2 regions of the Desulfitobacterium hafniense DCB-2 genome follow, and region 1 is predicted to be linked to the other one. Evidence: riboswitches for the same ligand, from Rfam matches in the RefSeq annotation. Region 1 holds a riboswitch; the other holds the start of a gene.
What was found. A riboswitch is a leader RNA that binds a small molecule or an ion and turns the genes downstream of it on or off. The one in region 1 is predicted to bind cobalamin.
Positions count from the first base shown of each region.

Region 2: it holds a riboswitch for cobalamin, as region 1 does, so the genes downstream of both, DHAF_RS00145 (ABC transporter substrate-binding protein) here and cobT (nicotinate-nucleotide--dimethylbenzimidazole phosphoribosyltransferase) in region 1, are expected to answer to the same signal.

Region 1 is NC_011830.1:3,512,462-3,520,825, forward strand. It holds gene DHAF_RS16380 (GerAB/ArcD/ProY family transporter) at 1-1,071, opposite strand, end outside; gene DHAF_RS16385 (ATP-binding protein) at 1,203-2,582, opposite strand; cobalamin riboswitch at 2,703-2,876, shown strand; gene cobT (nicotinate-nucleotide--dimethylbenzimidazole phosphoribosyltransferase) at 2,974-4,113, shown strand; gene cobU (bifunctional adenosylcobinamide kinase/adenosylcobinamide-phosphate guanylyltransferase) at 4,133-4,747, shown strand; gene cobS (adenosylcobinamide-GDP ribazoletransferase) at 4,740-5,504, shown strand; gene DHAF_RS16405 (hypothetical protein) at 5,495-5,677, opposite strand; gene DHAF_RS16410 (aminotransferase-like domain-containing protein) at 5,680-6,840, opposite strand; gene lepB (signal peptidase I) at 6,902-7,423, opposite strand; gene DHAF_RS16420 (diguanylate cyclase) at 7,538-8,364, opposite strand, start outside.
Region 2 is NC_011830.1:21,793-30,156, forward strand. It holds gene DHAF_RS00130 (hypothetical protein) at 1-57, shown strand, start outside; gene DHAF_RS00135 (MarR family winged helix-turn-helix transcriptional regulator) at 277-732, shown strand; gene tsaA (tRNA (N6-threonylcarbamoyladenosine(37)-N6)-methyltransferase TrmO) at 757-1,164, shown strand; cobalamin riboswitch at 1,214-1,394, shown strand; gene DHAF_RS00145 (ABC transporter substrate-binding protein) at 1,518-3,071, shown strand; gene DHAF_RS00150 (FecCD family ABC transporter permease) at 3,254-4,249, shown strand; gene DHAF_RS00155 (ABC transporter ATP-binding protein) at 4,249-5,043, shown strand; gene DHAF_RS00160 (GNAT family N-acetyltransferase) at 5,099-5,914, opposite strand; gene DHAF_RS00165 (metal-dependent transcriptional regulator) at 6,087-6,590, opposite strand; gene DHAF_RS00170 (metal ABC transporter solute-binding protein, Zn/Mn family) at 6,733-7,674, shown strand; gene DHAF_RS00175 (metal ABC transporter ATP-binding protein) at 7,686-8,364, shown strand, end outside.

The sequences.
Region 1 (8,364 bases):
GAATTTTTGTTTTATGACGTAAATGATAAAAAGGAGGGAAACTCCACATATTTCGACAACTAAACCATAGACGCCAAGGATGTTTTTCAAAAATGTCGAGCGATCAATGGCGGTGGGCGTAACAAAGACAGAAACGACAAATACAATAACGGCAATGCTGATCCCCAAAAACATGCGGGATTTTTTCGGAAAAATATGTTTTAAGCCTTCCACGCCGGCATAGTGAAACAAAGCCAGAATCAAAAAAGATCCCGCCGTCCAGGATACGATCTGAAACGCCTCCATTCTTTGGATAAAATCCCCTACATCAACCAGGCGGGCGAGAATATAGACGGAATACAATTGCCTGGAGCCCATTTCTACGCCAATCACCGTAATGACAAAAAACATGGAGGTGGTGATCGTCAGAATGCCCAGGCCCACACCCATAAGCTTTATCTTGTACATAACTTTAGGATTATTATGGTAAGCCATTAAAACGCCCATAATAATACAGATCCCGAACCAAGCAGTGGGAAGCATAGCTCCTCTCAGAATCTCCCCCAGGCTGTGCTGGAACATGGGCCGCAAATTATCAAACTCCATATTCCCAATATTAAACAGCATGATAAAGAGAAAGGAGCCCAGCACAAAGGGGGCGACAATCTCAGAAAGCCGCATAATCACCTCCAGCCCGGCACTGCAGGCATAGGTGCTCACCAGCAAGAGCAAAATGGCAAAAACGTAGCGCGGAGTTTCCGGCATCGCCATCGAACCAAAGAATTCCATAAGACTTTGGGTAAGGGTGATGGCTACACTAATAAAGTAAAGGCTGAACATGCCAACGCTTATCTTGCCTAAGATTTTGCCGAGGATTTTCTCACTGTATTGAAAAATCGTCTGATTGGCATAGGTCCTCCCCATTTTATATAAGAAAAAACCCAGCATTGTTTCTATAACTATAGCCACCAGGAGGGCCTGCCAAAAATCCTGCTCCAAATCTCTTATGATCAGATTGGGCATGCCTATAGATAGGGAAACAATCACGAAATAAGTACAAAAGGATTGACGGCTTGAGATTTTTATATTCATGAATTTCACACTTTCATCATTACGGATAAGTTAGTATTAGGATGAACGCTCAGCCTTATACTATACATTTTCCAAGAGGCGGGGGCTTGGGCGCAAGAAAAAAGCCGGCCCCCTAAGCCGGCTATCCAAAACTATTGCTGAGCGGCCAACCCTTCCCTGGCCACCAGAAAATCCACAAACTGACGGGCGGTTCTCCCTGAGCGGGCATTATGATTCATCACCCAGCGCAGCGCCTGCTGTCTTAACTCCTCCTTGGGAAGTGTCAGCCCTTCCTGAGTTGCTAACTCCTCCACAATCTTCAGATAGCCTTCCTGGTCCGGTGTGGGGAAGGTGACCGTAATGCCGAAGCGGTCGGATAAGGACAATTTTTCCTCCATGTTGTCCCGCCGGTGGACTTCCTCGACTTGCCGTTCGCCGAAGGTTTCTCTGATCAAATGACGCCGGTTGGAGGTGGCATAGATCAGCACGTTTTGGGGCTTCCCTTCCAGCCCTCCCTCCAGCAGGGTCTTCAGATTCTTATAATCACTTTCCGTGTCTTCAAAAGAAAGATCGTCAATAAACAGAATGAACTTCAAAGGCTGCTTGGCCAGGAGCCGAATAATCTTGGGGTAGTCATGCAAGTCTGTTTTCGATAATTCCACCAGGCGCAGTCCCTGTTCACCATATTCCTGCACTAAAGCTTTCACCAAGGAAGATTTCCCAGTCCCACGGTTGCCATAGAGAATCACATTATTAGCCGGAAGGCCTTTCAGGAAAAATTCCGTATTCTGGAGGATGATTCCCTGCTCCCGTTCCTGATTAATCAACTTGCTGATGCGCATGGGCTCAGGGTGTACCCCTTCCAGCCTTTCCGCACGGCCCCGCCATTTGAGAGCCATGCACCGGCCGAACAATCCGGTACCCATGGTTTGATAATAAGCAAGCAGCGCATCCACCATTTCCTCTGACCTTCCCCGAAGCAGACTCTGCTTCAACTTTTTCTGAGAGGAAAGGAGATAGTTTTCAGCCCGATTCTCTTCTTTTGCATAAGTTTCTTTTTCCCTATCCATATCCGGAAGACTCAGCCAACCAGGCCAGCTTTCCGGGCTCAATGGTTCCTCCAGCCAGAGGCCCGGTTCTTCCGCCCCTTGCTCTGCACACCGTGCCTTGACAGCCCCTTTAATATCTTCCGCCTTCAGCCCGGCAAGCTCCCGCAAATAGAGCAGCTCCCGCCCGGCCAGTCGGCGCAGCCCGGCGGGAACCCGGTCCTTTCCCTGTTGAGCCGTTTGCCTGGCCAGCTCATTGTCATCCTGAAGCATACGCTCCCAAAGATAATCAGGCCAATGAGCCTGAGTCGCCAAGGAGCAGAAATGATGATAATCTTTATAAATTGCCATCAGATCAAACTCCCTGCTCCCTATCCCCTGGAGCAGTTTTTGGAAAGAAACTGCCACCGGATCCCCTATGATGCCTCGGAAAACAACCATTCCGTCAAAAAGAAGGGATAACCGGGTAATTTTCGTCCTATTCACATTATGCACATCCTTGTTTTCTTCTTGTGTTCTAGTACAATTCTTAGTACTATCTTAAATCCTGCAATTCTTTAAGTAAAGGGTTGACAAAATCTTCTTCTTTGCTATTCTATAATTAGTTAAAAAAAGTCCATTCTTTGGTGCCCCCAAGGGGAGAATAGGGAAACCGGTGCGATTCCGGTGCGGACCCACCACTGTGTAGGATGAGCCTGAACCATAACCACCGGCCAGACCGGGAAGGGGTAGCGGCGTTTGAATCCAAGCCAGGAGACCTGCCAGGAATGAAGAAAGCCTTTCCATGGGTGCTATGGAAAGCAGCGGCGACGAAGGCAAAGTCCCGACCACTTATGAAGTGGCGGGACTTTATTTTTTTTAAAGGAGAGGAATACAGATGAGTAAAACCGAATTAGAACAGGACAAGCTAGTGGATGACTTCTTAAGACAGGAAAACCTGAGTGACGCTTCCCTGGAGGAATGTGAAACCGCCTTAGACCATCTTATCCAGGGAATACACGGTCTTGACGAACAGGTCATGGCCGCTGTACAAACCCGTTTAGATTCCTTAACCAAACCCCAAGGCAGTTTAGGAGTCCTGGAAGCCCTCGCCAAACAATTGGGCGGGATTCAAGGTCAGCCTTGGCCGGAAGTACAAAAAAAGGCCATTCTCGTCATGGCCGGAGACCACGGCGTGGTGGCGGAAGGGGTCAGTGCCTTCCCTCAGGAAGTAACCCCGCAAATGTTCTATAATTTCCTGGGCGGCGGGGCAGGGATCAATGTCCTGGCCCGTCATGCCGGCGCCGAAGTGATCTGCACCGATGTGGGCATGGCTTTCCCGCTGGATCCGCCCGAGCTTATGGCTCACCGCATCATGAACGGAACCCATAACATGGCCCAGGGACCGGCTATGAGCCGTAAAGAAGCTCTGCTCTCCCTGCTGACCGGAGCTAAAATCGCCCGCCAGGCTATCGATTCCGGAGTGAATGTCCTGGCCACAGGGGAAGTGGGCATCGGCAATACCACCCCCAGTACAGCCATTATTTCTCTCTTGACAGGTTTGCCGCCCCAGGAGGTTACCGGAAGGGGCACCGGTCTGGATGATGAAGGACTCATCCGCAAGCAAAACGTCATCGCCCGTTCTATCGCCATCAATCAGCCCGATCCTAAGGATGGAGTGGATATCCTCAGCAAAATAGGGGGCTTGGAGATCGGTGCCCTGGCCGGGGCAATTCTGACCGCAGCCTATTCCCGTGTCCCCATCCTTTTAGATGGGGTCATCTCCACTGCCGCTGCTCTCATCGCTGTCCGCATCTGCCCTACGGCCCGCTTCTTCCTGATTCCCTCCCATTCTTCTGCGGAGATCGGCCATCGAGCCGCCCTGGAACAACTGGAGCTAAAACCCATCATGCATCTGGATTTCCGCTTGGGAGAGGGAACCGGAGCCGCTATCGCTTTCCATCTTCTGGATGCCTCCATCCGCATTCTCAACGAGATGGCTACTTTTGAATCCGCAGGAGTCAGCGGTAAAAACTAAGCAATCACCGGAGGTAATTATGTCAGATTTTGTGCTCATAACCGGTGGAGCCCGCAGTGGCAAAAGCCGCTTTGCCGAGCTCCTGGCCGCTCATCCCGGCCTGCCTGTCACCTACATCGCCACGGCCCAGGTCTATGATGAAGAAATGGCTTTGCGTGTCAAAAAACATCAGGACCAGCGCCCTGCCCATTGGGGCTTAGTGGAAGAACCCCTTGCCCTCTCCTCTGTGTTGGAACGCCATGCTCAGAACAAAGGGGTCCTTTTGGTGGATTGTGTAACCCTGTGGCTGACCAATCTCCTCCTTGCCCACTATCCAGCAGAAGATCATCTGACTGAGCAGGAGTATACCCGGGCCCTCCATAGGCTGGAGCAGAAGATTCTCGAACAGGTCCGCATTGTCGCCCGTATAGCCCGGGATATTACCCCTCAGGTGATTATGGTCACCAATGAAGTGGGAGATGGTATCGTCCCGGATAATCCCCTTTCCAGGATTTACCGGGATCTGGCCGGCAGGGCCAACCAGATCCTGGGACAGAGCGCCCAGCAGGTCTATTCCGTGGTCGCCGGCTATCCGACGGAGATCAAAGCTGCCGGTCAGGCCTTACTGGATTCCTTGCGGCGAGAGGATGCCTAGCATGCGCAAATTATGGATCGCCCTGACCTTCCTGACCCGAATACCACTCCCTCAGCCGGAGCAGGTGACCTCGGAAGAATTCACCCAAAGTCAGCATTATTATCCTTTGGTGGGCCTGATTCTGGGCGGAGCCTTATGGTTGGCCTTAACCCTGCTCCTTCCTCACTACCCGCCCCTGGTTACGGCTGCCTTGCTGCTTGCCCTGGAACTTATTCTCACCGGGGGAATTCACCTTGATGGCTTGATGGATAGTATGGACGGCTTGCTTTCAGCGCGGACACCTGAACGCATGCTGGAGATTATGAAAGACAGCCATGTGGGAGCTTTCGGTGCGTTGAGCGCCATGGTATACCTGCTGCTCAAATTCAGTCTTTTGGCCGGGCTCCTCGCCCTCTCTTCCCCTTTAGTTCCTTACCTGGTTCTTTTCATGCCCATCCTCTCCCGCTGGATTTTTCTGATTGGGGTTCATTATTTCCCCTATGCCCGGGCCCAGGGATTTGGCCAGGGATTTCATGAAACCTCCCGCCAAACCCGGTGGCTATTCCTGGGGGAGGGGCTGCTGCTCCTTTTCCTCACCTATTGGGTGTTGCAATGGCCGGGGATTGCCGGCTTTATTCTGGCCACCCTCTTCATCCTCTTGTTCACCCGCAAGGTCTCCCGCCTCCTCGGAGGGTTAACCGGGGATCTCTATGGTGCCAGCATTGAACTTTCCGAACTGCTCTTTCTTTTAGGGGCCTTCCCATTGCTTTACCCCTGAAATTCGGAATCGCTTACGAATTTGAGCTGTGCCGCCCAGGGAGCCAGGCAGCCGGACAGCAGACAATCTGCTCTGACGACAAAGAAGCCGTTGCCCAAGGAACTGTAAAGTTCGTGCAACGGCATTTTTGCTTTCAGTACGGTCAGCAAAGCCTTTTCATGCTTATATTTCAACCCTATTGATTCAAGCCCCGGGCCAAGCGCCTCATTCCCTCTTCGATAATCTCCGGTGTGGAACAGGAATAGTTGAGACGCATTTCATTGGACACCCGGCCATCGGCGTAGAAAAGAGCGCCGGGAACATAAAGAACATTTTGGCGAATCATATCTTGCACATAGTCAAAACTATTGTTCACCCCCATGAGCTTGGCCCAGAGGAACAGGCCGCCTGCCGGCACCTTCATCTCCACCCTGTCTCCCAGATAGGTCTGGATGGACTCCACCATGGCCTTACGGCGAACATTGTAGACTTCCCGCAGCTTCAGTATATGATCCGGCAAAAGATCCTTTTGCAAATATTCATAGATGGCTCTCTGAGTCAGGTTATTGCTATGAAGGTCCACACCTTCCTTGGTCTGCTCCAGATGCATAATAATATCTTCGTCGGCAAGCACATAGCCGATGCGCAGCCCCGGTGCCAAAACCTTGGAAAAAGTCCCCAGATAGATGACATTTTCCCCTAATTCCGCCAGATGGGGGATGGGCTCTCCTTCATAGCGCAATTCTCCATAGGGATTATCCTCGACAAGCAGCAGGCCGTATTTCTGGGACACTTTAAGGAGCTCTTTTCTCCGCTCCAGCCCCATAACTCTCCCTGAAGGGTTTTGATAATTAGGTATTAAGTAAAGAAATTTAGGGGTGGTGAAAGCCAAAGCTTTCTCCAGCTCATCGGGAAGAATCCCTTCTTCATCACAGGGAATCATCTGAAAATCAGCCCGAAATCCTTCAAAAGCCTGAATAGCCCCCAAATAGGTGGGCGTCTCCAGGAATACCGTATCTCCCGGATCCAAAAAAGTTTGGGCCAATAAGCTCAATCCCTGCTGGCTTCCGGTAGTGATGATAACCTCGGCAGTTCGGGCCGGCCTTTGGCTGCGTTGGTGCTGAGAGGCAACCCATGACCTTAATTCCGGATATCCCGCGGTCTGTGCGTATTGCAGGGCCGCATTCCCCTGTTCTTCAAAAACCTTTTGAAAGGCGGCCTGTAAATCCTGGGTAGGAAAAAGATCCAAGGCAGGCAATCCTCCGGCAAAAGATATCATCGCGGGGTTTTGGGCTGCTCTGAGCATTTCCCCGATAAATCCTTCCCCTACATTCTTCATCCATTTGGCGTATTTCATTGGCTTCTCCTTTCCACTCCACGATTAAATTTAATAGGTAATATACCTGAATCAGTATTTCTTACTTAAGGGCGCCCCAGCGTTCCAGAGGCCAATAACGCAGCAGAACCTTGCCTTCGATATTCTCTTCAGGAACAAACCCCCAGACATGACTGTCCTTGCTGTTGTTGCGATTATCCCCAAACACAAGATACGCTCCCTCAGGAATCTGGATAGGTCCATATTCATATTCAGGAGCCTCTTTCAGATAAGGTTCCTCGATGGCTTCACCATTGATCCAGACCTTGCCTTCTCTGACCTCTAAAGTGTCCCCAGGCAAACCGATGATCCGCTTCACCAAATCATCATGCTCTCCCGAACCCTCCGGAGCGGTAAACATAATGATATCCCCACGCTGGAGGGGTTTATTTTTGTAAAACACCTTATCGAAGATTAAGCGATCCTGAAGTTGGATAGTAGGGAGCATGGAACCGGTCGGGACGATGCGGGTGTCAATAAGATAGGTCCTGATGCCAAAGGACAACACCCAGGCGACTACAATCAAAATTCCCCATTCCAAAATTGTGCGTAAATATTTCTTCATTCATGTCACACCCTCTGCAATAGTTATCCTCTGTGAGGAAGATCCAAGGTTTCGCTGCCTGTTTCAGGATACCACGAAATCCCTATCAAATAAAAGACCCCCCCGTTTGGAGGGTTAGTCCGCTATGATATTTCCTTTCCCTGAATTCTTGCCTCTATAAAGCCTTTGGTCTGCTAAACGGTACAATTCATCATAGGTACGGCCTTCCGTTGGAAATTCTGCGACTCCAATACTGACTCCTAAATTATATTCTTCCAGATGCATGCTCTTTCTCATCCGTTCAATCACAGTCAGGGACTCTTCATTCAGGGCGATGTCCGTCAGCACCACTGTAAATTCATCACCACCGGTCCGGGCCACAATATCCTGCTCCCGTACCGCGCAGCGCAGGTTCTGAGCAATTTCTTTCAGGGCCCGGTCACCCATGGGATGGCCCAGAGTATCATTGAGCTGTTTAAATCGATCCAAATCAAGAACCAGGAACAGAAAACGTGAGTCTCTCCTTAAGGTACTGGCTATTTCTTCCCGAACACGCTGCTCGAACCCCTGGCGGTTCAGTATTCCTGTCAAACGATCCGTATTGGCCAAGCGGGCCAGCTCCTCACGCTGGCGAATGGTCTCTAAAGCAACCCCAACCACCCGGATAAAGGCAGTCAGTATCTCCTGCTCCTGATCATTAAGGTACTTACCGGCATTCATCAGCCACAGCTCGCCGACCACCCCGCTATGGGTCTGGAGAGGATGTATCCACACACGTTCCCATTTAAAAGGATTATTTTCAATATCAAAAAAGTGAACCTTAGCACTTCTCAGACAACATTCTTCTTTAGAGATGTATTGCCTGACCCAAGTTCGCCAATCCCACTCCATCTCCTGTTTCAGCCGCCCAAAGGGTGAACGGATTTCCCAAGTCCCTCCGGCCCCCTCCAGGAGAAAAAATC
Region 2 (8,364 bases), 1.8 Mb from region 1:
TTCAGATTTCCTCTGTCCTATCTTGGACTTATCTGGTTAAATCCTATCTTGTATTAATGCTTAGCGTTAAGAAATTAGGCATCATACAGGATTGTTAAACCTTGTCGCCATAAGAGAAAGTTATCAATAGAGTAGTTGACAGATTTTATTGAATAGTATAGCATATTAATAACTTGTGTTGAAAAACAACAAAATAATAGGGGTTTTTAGGATTAATTGGTTGCGATAGCAACGAATTAATCCTGAACGCTGCCGACATAACTAAAAGGAAAGAGCATGAACGAACGTATAGACAAAAGAAAATCACTGATCAAAGCGATTTCAGCCATCGATCGTTATAGCCAGACCTATATCGGCAGAAATGTCAAAGACTATAACATCGGACAGGGACAATGGGCATTTTTGACCCAATTGCTGTTTAATTACGATGGTATAACTCAGGAAGAGTTAAGCGAACTACTCAATATCGATAAGGCCAACACAGCGAGAGCCTTGAAAAAGCTTGAAGAAGAGGGTTATGTATACAGAGAAGAAGACCCTAAAGACGGGCGTAAGAAAATTGTTTATGTCACAGCCAAAGCAAGGGACTTTGAACAAGAATTTCATGAAGTGTTTAAAGGATTAAACCGGATTCTGGCCAAAGATTTTACGGAGGATGAGCGGGAAACCGCCAGGCGGATTTTGTATAAAATGCTGGATAATATCGCCGATTATGAACGCAGGCATAGATAAAAGTGGCCTAAGGAGGAGAAGTCAGTGGAGATCTTAATGAAACCGATCGGCTATATCAAGTCTCCTTATAAGGAAAAAGGCGAAGCCCCCAGGCAAAGCACTCTTTCGGGAGAAACGACGGCTGTTATTGAAATTCTCGAAGAATACCAGGAAGGTATTGCCGATATCCAAGAAGGAGAGTATGGGGTCATTTTGTTTTACTTTCATAAATCCGAGGGATATAAGCTGATGACCCTTTCCCGCAGAAACAATCAGGTTATGGGTGTGTTTTCCACACGATCCCCCAACCGGCCCAACGGCATCGGTCTGTCCACAGTCCGGTTTGTGAAAAGAGAGGGCAACCGTCTGTTTTTTGAGGGAGTGGATATGCTGGATAATACCCCCGTACTCGATATTAAGCCTTATATTGACCCGGCCGCTGTGGCCGATTGAACGAAACTTGTTTTAATGACATAGGGATAGAGCTTGTTGTTTAAAGCTGAATAAGAAACTATTGACAGGTTTACGCAAGTAATGAAAAGGGAATCAGGTGCAAATCCTGAGCAACCCCCGTTACTGTAAGCGCCGTTAAAGATTTATTTATCTTCATGCCACTGGCGAAGACTGGGAAGGCGATAAATAAAGGCGCGAGCCAGGAGACCTGCCTGTTAATAAAACTACAATTCATTTTCCGGAGGGGAGGGTGATTTATTTTCTTTGCCCAAAATTAAAGAGAAGACATAAAAAAACCAGGACAGATGCTCAGACTCCGGTCAGGAAAAAGTCAGGAAGAAAGGTGAAGAACAATGGAGAAACGCTATAGCCAAAGAATAGTTGCCTTATTGGTCATGGTCATGATCATACTCTTGGGGGGCTGCAATTCATCAGCCGCCAACCAACCGGCGGAAAACCCACCGGCTGAAAAAGCAGTTGCAGCCGGGACTTACACGGCAAAAGCAGCCGGTTATCACGGAGATCTTGAAGTGACCACGGAAGTGGATCAGGAAGGAAAAATCACAAAGATTACCATAGGCGAAAATACGGAAACCGAGGATGTTGGCGGCATCGCCATGGAGAAAATACCCCAGCGTATTATAGAAGCTCAATCCCTGGATGTGGACGTGATTGCCGGTGCGACACTGACCAGTAAGGGGATCATCAATGGGGTGGCCGCGGCCTTAAAGGAGGCCGGTGCAGATCCTGTTCACTACGGTTATGTTGCCCCTGAAGAAGAGAGCGGGGCGATCATGTCCCCTCTGAATAAGAGTGCCCTACCCGTAAAGAAAGAAACCACCGGTTCCATAACCATTAAGGATGTCAAAGGCCGGGAGGTAACCCTTGACCTGCCTATTTCCTCCTATGCTATCAGCACCATGGATGTCATCGACTATATTATACCGCTGAAAGGTGAAGAGGCTTTTGCTATGCTGGTTGCTTCCGGACAGGACGGCGGTGGCGGTATCCAAAAATATGCTCAGCTGTATAAGCCCATTGTCGGGGACTATACCCAACATTTAGGCCAGATTTCCGATCATAACGCGCCTTTTGACCTGGAAATGGTTTTGTCCATGAATCCCGATGTCCTCATCGTCAATTCAGCTATGGCCGCTCATAAATATGCCTTGGAAATAGAGGAACAGCTTACGGCGGCCGGAATCAGCATTGTTCTCATCGATGTTCCCGGCAAGACATTGGATAAGTCGGTTCAGGAGACCATGAAGCTCCTGGGCAAGATTTTCCAGGAGGGGGAAAAAGCCGCTGAAGTAGCAGCGTTCATAGATAAGCAGTATGAACTCCTTGCAGCCAAAAATCTTGCTCAGCGTCAGAATAAACCCAAGGTCTATTATGAAAAGTCAGGATATTCCGAGGTCTACGGGAGCACGGGAACCAGCGTTTCCGGATGGGGTCTGCCGATTGCTATTGCCGGCGGCGACAATATTGCCGATGCCGTTCTTTTAGATAAAGCATCAGCCGGAGGAAGCAGCAATACCCTTGATCCTGAGTATGTCATTAAAGCCGATCCTGATTACATCATTCTCAGCGGAGTCAATGACGGCTGGCTGGACAGTCTTAAGCAAAAGAAAGAACCTCCTCAGTATGATATTATCAACAGAACCGGCTGGAGCAATTTGCAGGCGGTTAAAAACAACAATGTCTATGAATTTGCCCACTCAACCAGCCGCTCCATTTATGCTTTTTACCCTTGTCTGAAAATGGCCAAGCTCTTCTACCCTGAAGAATTTAAGGATCTGAATCCGGAAGCGGTCCTTGATGAGTTTTTCGATCAATTTATGCTGGTGGGCAGCGATATCAGCACCTGGTTTACGGGCCTTGAAGACCGTATTTCCCTAAAGAAATAAAAACGGCAAGGGCTTCGGAACGCTGGAGGCACAAGGGGGTTTAAGACCGGCCTTTGCTCCGGCTCTCCGCGGCCCTTTTGGATGCCGGTTATGCAAGAAAGACTAAGGGGTGAATCAAGATTAAGCATGAGGAAAATGCCAACCGAAAATTATATAATATGCTGATCAGGAGAAGGATCTTTTTGATTATCGGTCTATCCGTAAGCATGGCAGCCCTGGTGATCCTAAATATTTCCATCGGTTCCTCTTCCATAGCGATTCACGATATCTTAAGAGTGCTGTTCACGGGGGAAGGGGATGGGCATAACTCCATGATCATCAAGGATATCCGTCTGCCTATGGCTCTTATGGCTGTAGTGGTGGGGGCGTCCCTGGGCATCAGCGGCTGTGAATTGCAGACCATCCTCCGCAATCCCATTGCCAGCCCCTATACCCTGGGAATTTCCGCCGCCGCCTCCTTCGGAGCAGCCATGGGATTGATTTTAAACGCCAATGTTCTGAAATCCTTAAAGGTCCCGGAAACCCTGGCTGTAACGGTTAACGCTTTCATCTTTGCCCTTATGGTGGCTGTGGCCATTTATATCTTTTCCCGTCAGCGGCAAATCAATAAAACGGCCATTATCCTCTTCGGTGTGGCGCTGAATTTTCTTTTTAACTCCCTGACCATGGTTCTGCAGTATATTGCCGATGAAAATCAGCTGCAAAGCCTGATCTTCTGGAATTTCGGCAGTTTGTTGAAAACCACCTGGAGCAAGTTTTTCATTGTTGCCCTGGTGCTGGTCATCTGCTTCTTGGTTTTGTTCAAAAATGCCTGGAAGCTGACCGCTATGACTTTGGATGATACCAAAGCCAGGAGTATCGGGGTGGATACGGCCAAGGTGCGGCGAATGGTTATATTTGTGAGTTCCCTATTGGCCGCCGTATCCGTCTGTTTTGTAGGAACCATAGGTTTCGTCGGTCTGATCGCTCCTCATATTGCCCGCCAGCTGGTGGGTGAAGATCAACGCTTTTTTATGCCTTTATCGGGACTGCTGGGGGCTTTTGTCATGTGTCTGGCTTTCGTCATCAGCAAGCTGATTATCAGAGGGGTCATCCTGCCCATCGGCCTGGTCACCTCAATCATTGGCATCCCTTTCTTTATTGCCATTATCTTCAGTAAAAAAATGAGGAGTATGTGATGTTAAAGGTAAGTAATTTAAACTTTTCCTATAAAGGTTATAAGAAAAGCAAAGGCTCCCATAAGGTATTTAGCGGATTTAGTCTCGAATTTGCCAAAGGCTTTAATGTTATCCTTGGTCCCAACGGAGCGGGAAAATCCACCTTGATTAAAGCTATTTTCGGGCTGCTGGATTATGAGGGAGAGATTTTTTACGGTCAGGAAAGCCTTACCGCTATGTGTACAGAAGATAAAATCAAGCTTATGTCCTATTTACCCCAAATGGACGTCGATCTATCGACCCTGACGGTTTTGGAAATGGTCATCCTGGGAAGATTGCCGGAACTGAGCCATAAGGTGTCGGATGAAGATTTGGATATTGTCATGGATACCCTTCGGTCCCTTAATATAGAACACCTGGCCCCCCGCAATTTTTCGGAATTAAGCGGCGGACAGAAAAAGTTGGTCTTTATTGCCCAGACCTTGGTCAGAAACCCTAAAGTCCTGTTGCTGGATGAGCCGGTCAACTCTCTTGATTTGCAAAAGCAGCTGGAGCTGTGTCAGCTGCTGCAGAGAGTAGTGGCGGAGCAAAATGTGGATCTGATTGTGGTCTTGCACGATATTAATCTTGCAGCCAGATATGCCCAACATATTGTAGTGGTGGATGGGAAGGGCTCTCTTTACAGCGCGGGGGAGCCCCGGGAGGTCATTACGGCTGCCATGCTGCAAGAAGTCTATGGGGTGATCGCCAATATAACCTATGATGAACAAGGTGTACCCATCATTGCACCGGTCTGCTCGGTGCGGGGGATATAAGAATAGCGGGTGTTGCATTATAAGCAGTTCTCCAAGAGCGGCTTCACAGACGAGGTTATCCCCGCTGCAGCGGAGCAGGCCATTCAGATGGTGACGGCGGAACAGTTGGTGGAGATAGGTTCGTTTTGATTAAAAGCTTATCAAAGCTCTTTGCGGTAAGGATTTCGTTGGTGATGAACTGGCCGTTGTAAAAAAGGGCATAGGTGGTAAAGGGATTAGGAGCCTTTTGGGCTTGCTCCGTCGTTTGGATTTTGATGGCTTTAATGGCAAGTTTTTTTGACTTGAGATGATCGACGAGGATTGGGACATATTTATCCGTATGAGGACATTGATTGGTATAATAGACAACCCAGCCTTCTTCATCAGTACGACCGCTCTTTACACAAGCTTTGAATTGGGGAACATTTGCTTGGGGACTGAAGGGAAGATAAAGCAGTTCGTAATAAGGAGGCGCTTGATCGGCGATCTGAAAGCCCTTGTATTTCAGGTACTTCGGATCGGAGAGAAAGGGCATTTTCTTTTCGGCAGATAAAACCACAAGCCCCTGCATCCCTTTTGCTTTGGCATCAGCCAGGCAGCGCTCCAGCAATAAGTTGGCATAGCCCTGACCCTTGTATTGCCCGGAAACCCAGAAACAGTTAATGAACAGATAATGATCGGCTGTAATGGGGCACCAGGCTTTTTCAGCCGGGATATATTCGATAAAAACCTTTCCCCGCACATCCAGTTTGTCAAAGACCAATCCCTCGCCTAAGCGTTGACTGAGCCATGCTTTTTTTGACGCGACAGAGGACTCTCCTTTTTGATCGGTGAGGGCACAGCAGATATGTTCGGAAGCTAAATTGTCTAAGGTTACTCTTTTAAATTCCATAAGTTTTACCCCGCCTTAACATAGTACCTTTCTATTTGTATAATAGCACAAAAATTGCCAGAAACTGCAGCAAAACACCAATAAACGGACTTTTCCTATGCATCCGGCATAGGGAAAGTCCGTTTATTTTTTCACTGGTGCATCAACGATTTCACTTCATTAGGGATATGAATCAAAGGCTCGGCGAAGCCGGGTTTTCTTTAGCAGCTTTTTTAAAGGTCTCAAAGCTTTCCCGAACAGCAACGTTTTGGGCGAAGAAGTCCAACAAAGTATGGAGTTGCAGTACGGTAGAGACATTGAGGGAGTGTTCGATCAGTTCCGTTTCCTCCAGAGGATTCATATTGCCGATCAGTCTCAGAAATTGCTCTACCGTATCATGACGAGAGAGAAGATAGGTGCCGGTTTCCTTTCCTTTCTCGGTCAGGAGAATGCTCTCGTAAAGATCATATTGCAAATAGCCCAGCTCGCTCAGCTTGGCAATCATTTTTGATGCGGAAGAGGGACGCACATTCAGCAGCTCCGCAAGTTTATTGATCCGTGTATAGCCGTTTTCCAGACAAAGCCGGCAAGCCATTTCCATATAATCCTCCATGGCAGGAGTCAGCTTGTTTTCCTGATAATTAGCTATTTGATAGCCGCGCACTGTACGATACTCAGAACCGGACTTATTATCCATAGCTTATCAATCCTTTTTTTAAATTTTATTCTAGTCTATTCGTAACATTCCCTCCTTAGGATTCATAGATTGGATTAGTCAAGAGAAAGGGTATTTCCCTTACCTAACACCAAGACCAGAAAAACATAGCAGGAGGTTCGTTATGAGTAGAAAGTTAAAAAGAATGTTGGGGATCGTACTGAGTCTGATCCTATTGACGGCAGGCTGCTCCCAGACAGCTGGCAAAAAGGAATCCGGTGAAGGTTTGTTGAATGTGGTGGCCACGACGACTATGCTTGCAGATTTAGCCGGTGTGATCGGTGGAGAGCATGTTAGTGTAAACGGTCTGATGGGGCCGGGAATTGACCCCCATCTCTATCAGGCCAGTGCAGGGGATGTGGGGCGGATGCAGAAGGCAGATGTTGTGGTCTATAACGGGCTGCACCTTGAGGGGAAAATGAGTGAGCTGTTTGAAAACCTATCTGCTCAGGGCATCTTTACCGTATGCATAGAAAAAAGTATGGACAGAACGGGATTGTTAATATCCGAGGACGACGGAGGGGTCTATGATCCGCATATCTGGTTTGATGTGACACTCTGGAAACAAGCGGCCCAAGGTGTAGCAGAAGGTTTCGCCCAGGCTGATCCGGAACATGGAAACTCATACATAGCCAATCTGGAGCGGTACCTTGCAGAACTTGACGAATTGGATGCCTATATCCAAAAGCGGGCTGCCGAGCTGCCCAAGGATCAGAGGGTGCTGATCACGGCCCATGACGCTTTTCAGTATTTTGGCAACGCCTATGGTTTCGAGGTTCGGGGCCTTCAGGGCATCAGCACGGATTCTGAAGCGGGAACCAGTGATGTCAGCGCTTTAGCAAGCTTTATCGTCGAGCGGCGGATCAAGGCGATTTTTGTGGAGTCCTCGGTGCCGCCCAAAACCATCCAGGCCCTGCAGGCGGCGGTCAAGGCCCAGGGATTTGACGTGGCCATCGGCGGGGAACTGTATTCCGATTCCCTGGGCGGGGAAGGGTCCGGCGACGAGACCTATATCAAAACCTTCCGCTCCAACATCGACACGATTGTGGATGCTTTAAAAGCATAGGAGGGATAGATGTGGATATGAAGGGGATGGAGCATGCGGTAGAGGTGGAAACCCTCACCGTGGCCTATGATGCCAAACCAGTTTTATGGGATGTTAATCTCAAGGTACCCAAGGGAACTTTGATGGCGGTGGTCGGGCCCAATGGGGCAGGCAAAACAACCTTGATTAAGGCGATGCTGGGGCTGTTGACGCCCGTCACCGGGGCAATTTGCTTCAGCGGGGGAAAGGGCGACGGCCATGCCCTGAAAAACCGCATCGGCTACGTTCCCCAAAGCGGCAGTGTGGACTGGGATTTCCCGGCCACGGTGCAGGATGTGGTCCTGATGGGCTGCTATGGTAAGCTGGGCTGGTTCAGGCGGCCCCGCAAGGCGGATTATGAGCTGACCGCTCAAATGCTGAAAAAGGTGGGAATGGAGCAATACGCCTCCCGCCAGATCAGCCAGCTTTCCGGCGGCCAGCAGCAACGGGTGTTCCTGGCCCGGGCCCTGGCCCAGGAGGCTGAGATTTACTTCATGGATGAGCCCTTCAAAGGAGTGGATGCCCAAACGGAAAAAGCCATTGTCTTGCTCCTGAAGGAACTCAAAGAGCAGGGAAAAACAGTGATGGTGGTCCATCACGATCTGCAGACAGTGGCCGATTATTTCGACTGGGTGACCCTAATCAATCTGCGGGTGATTGCCAGCGGACCGG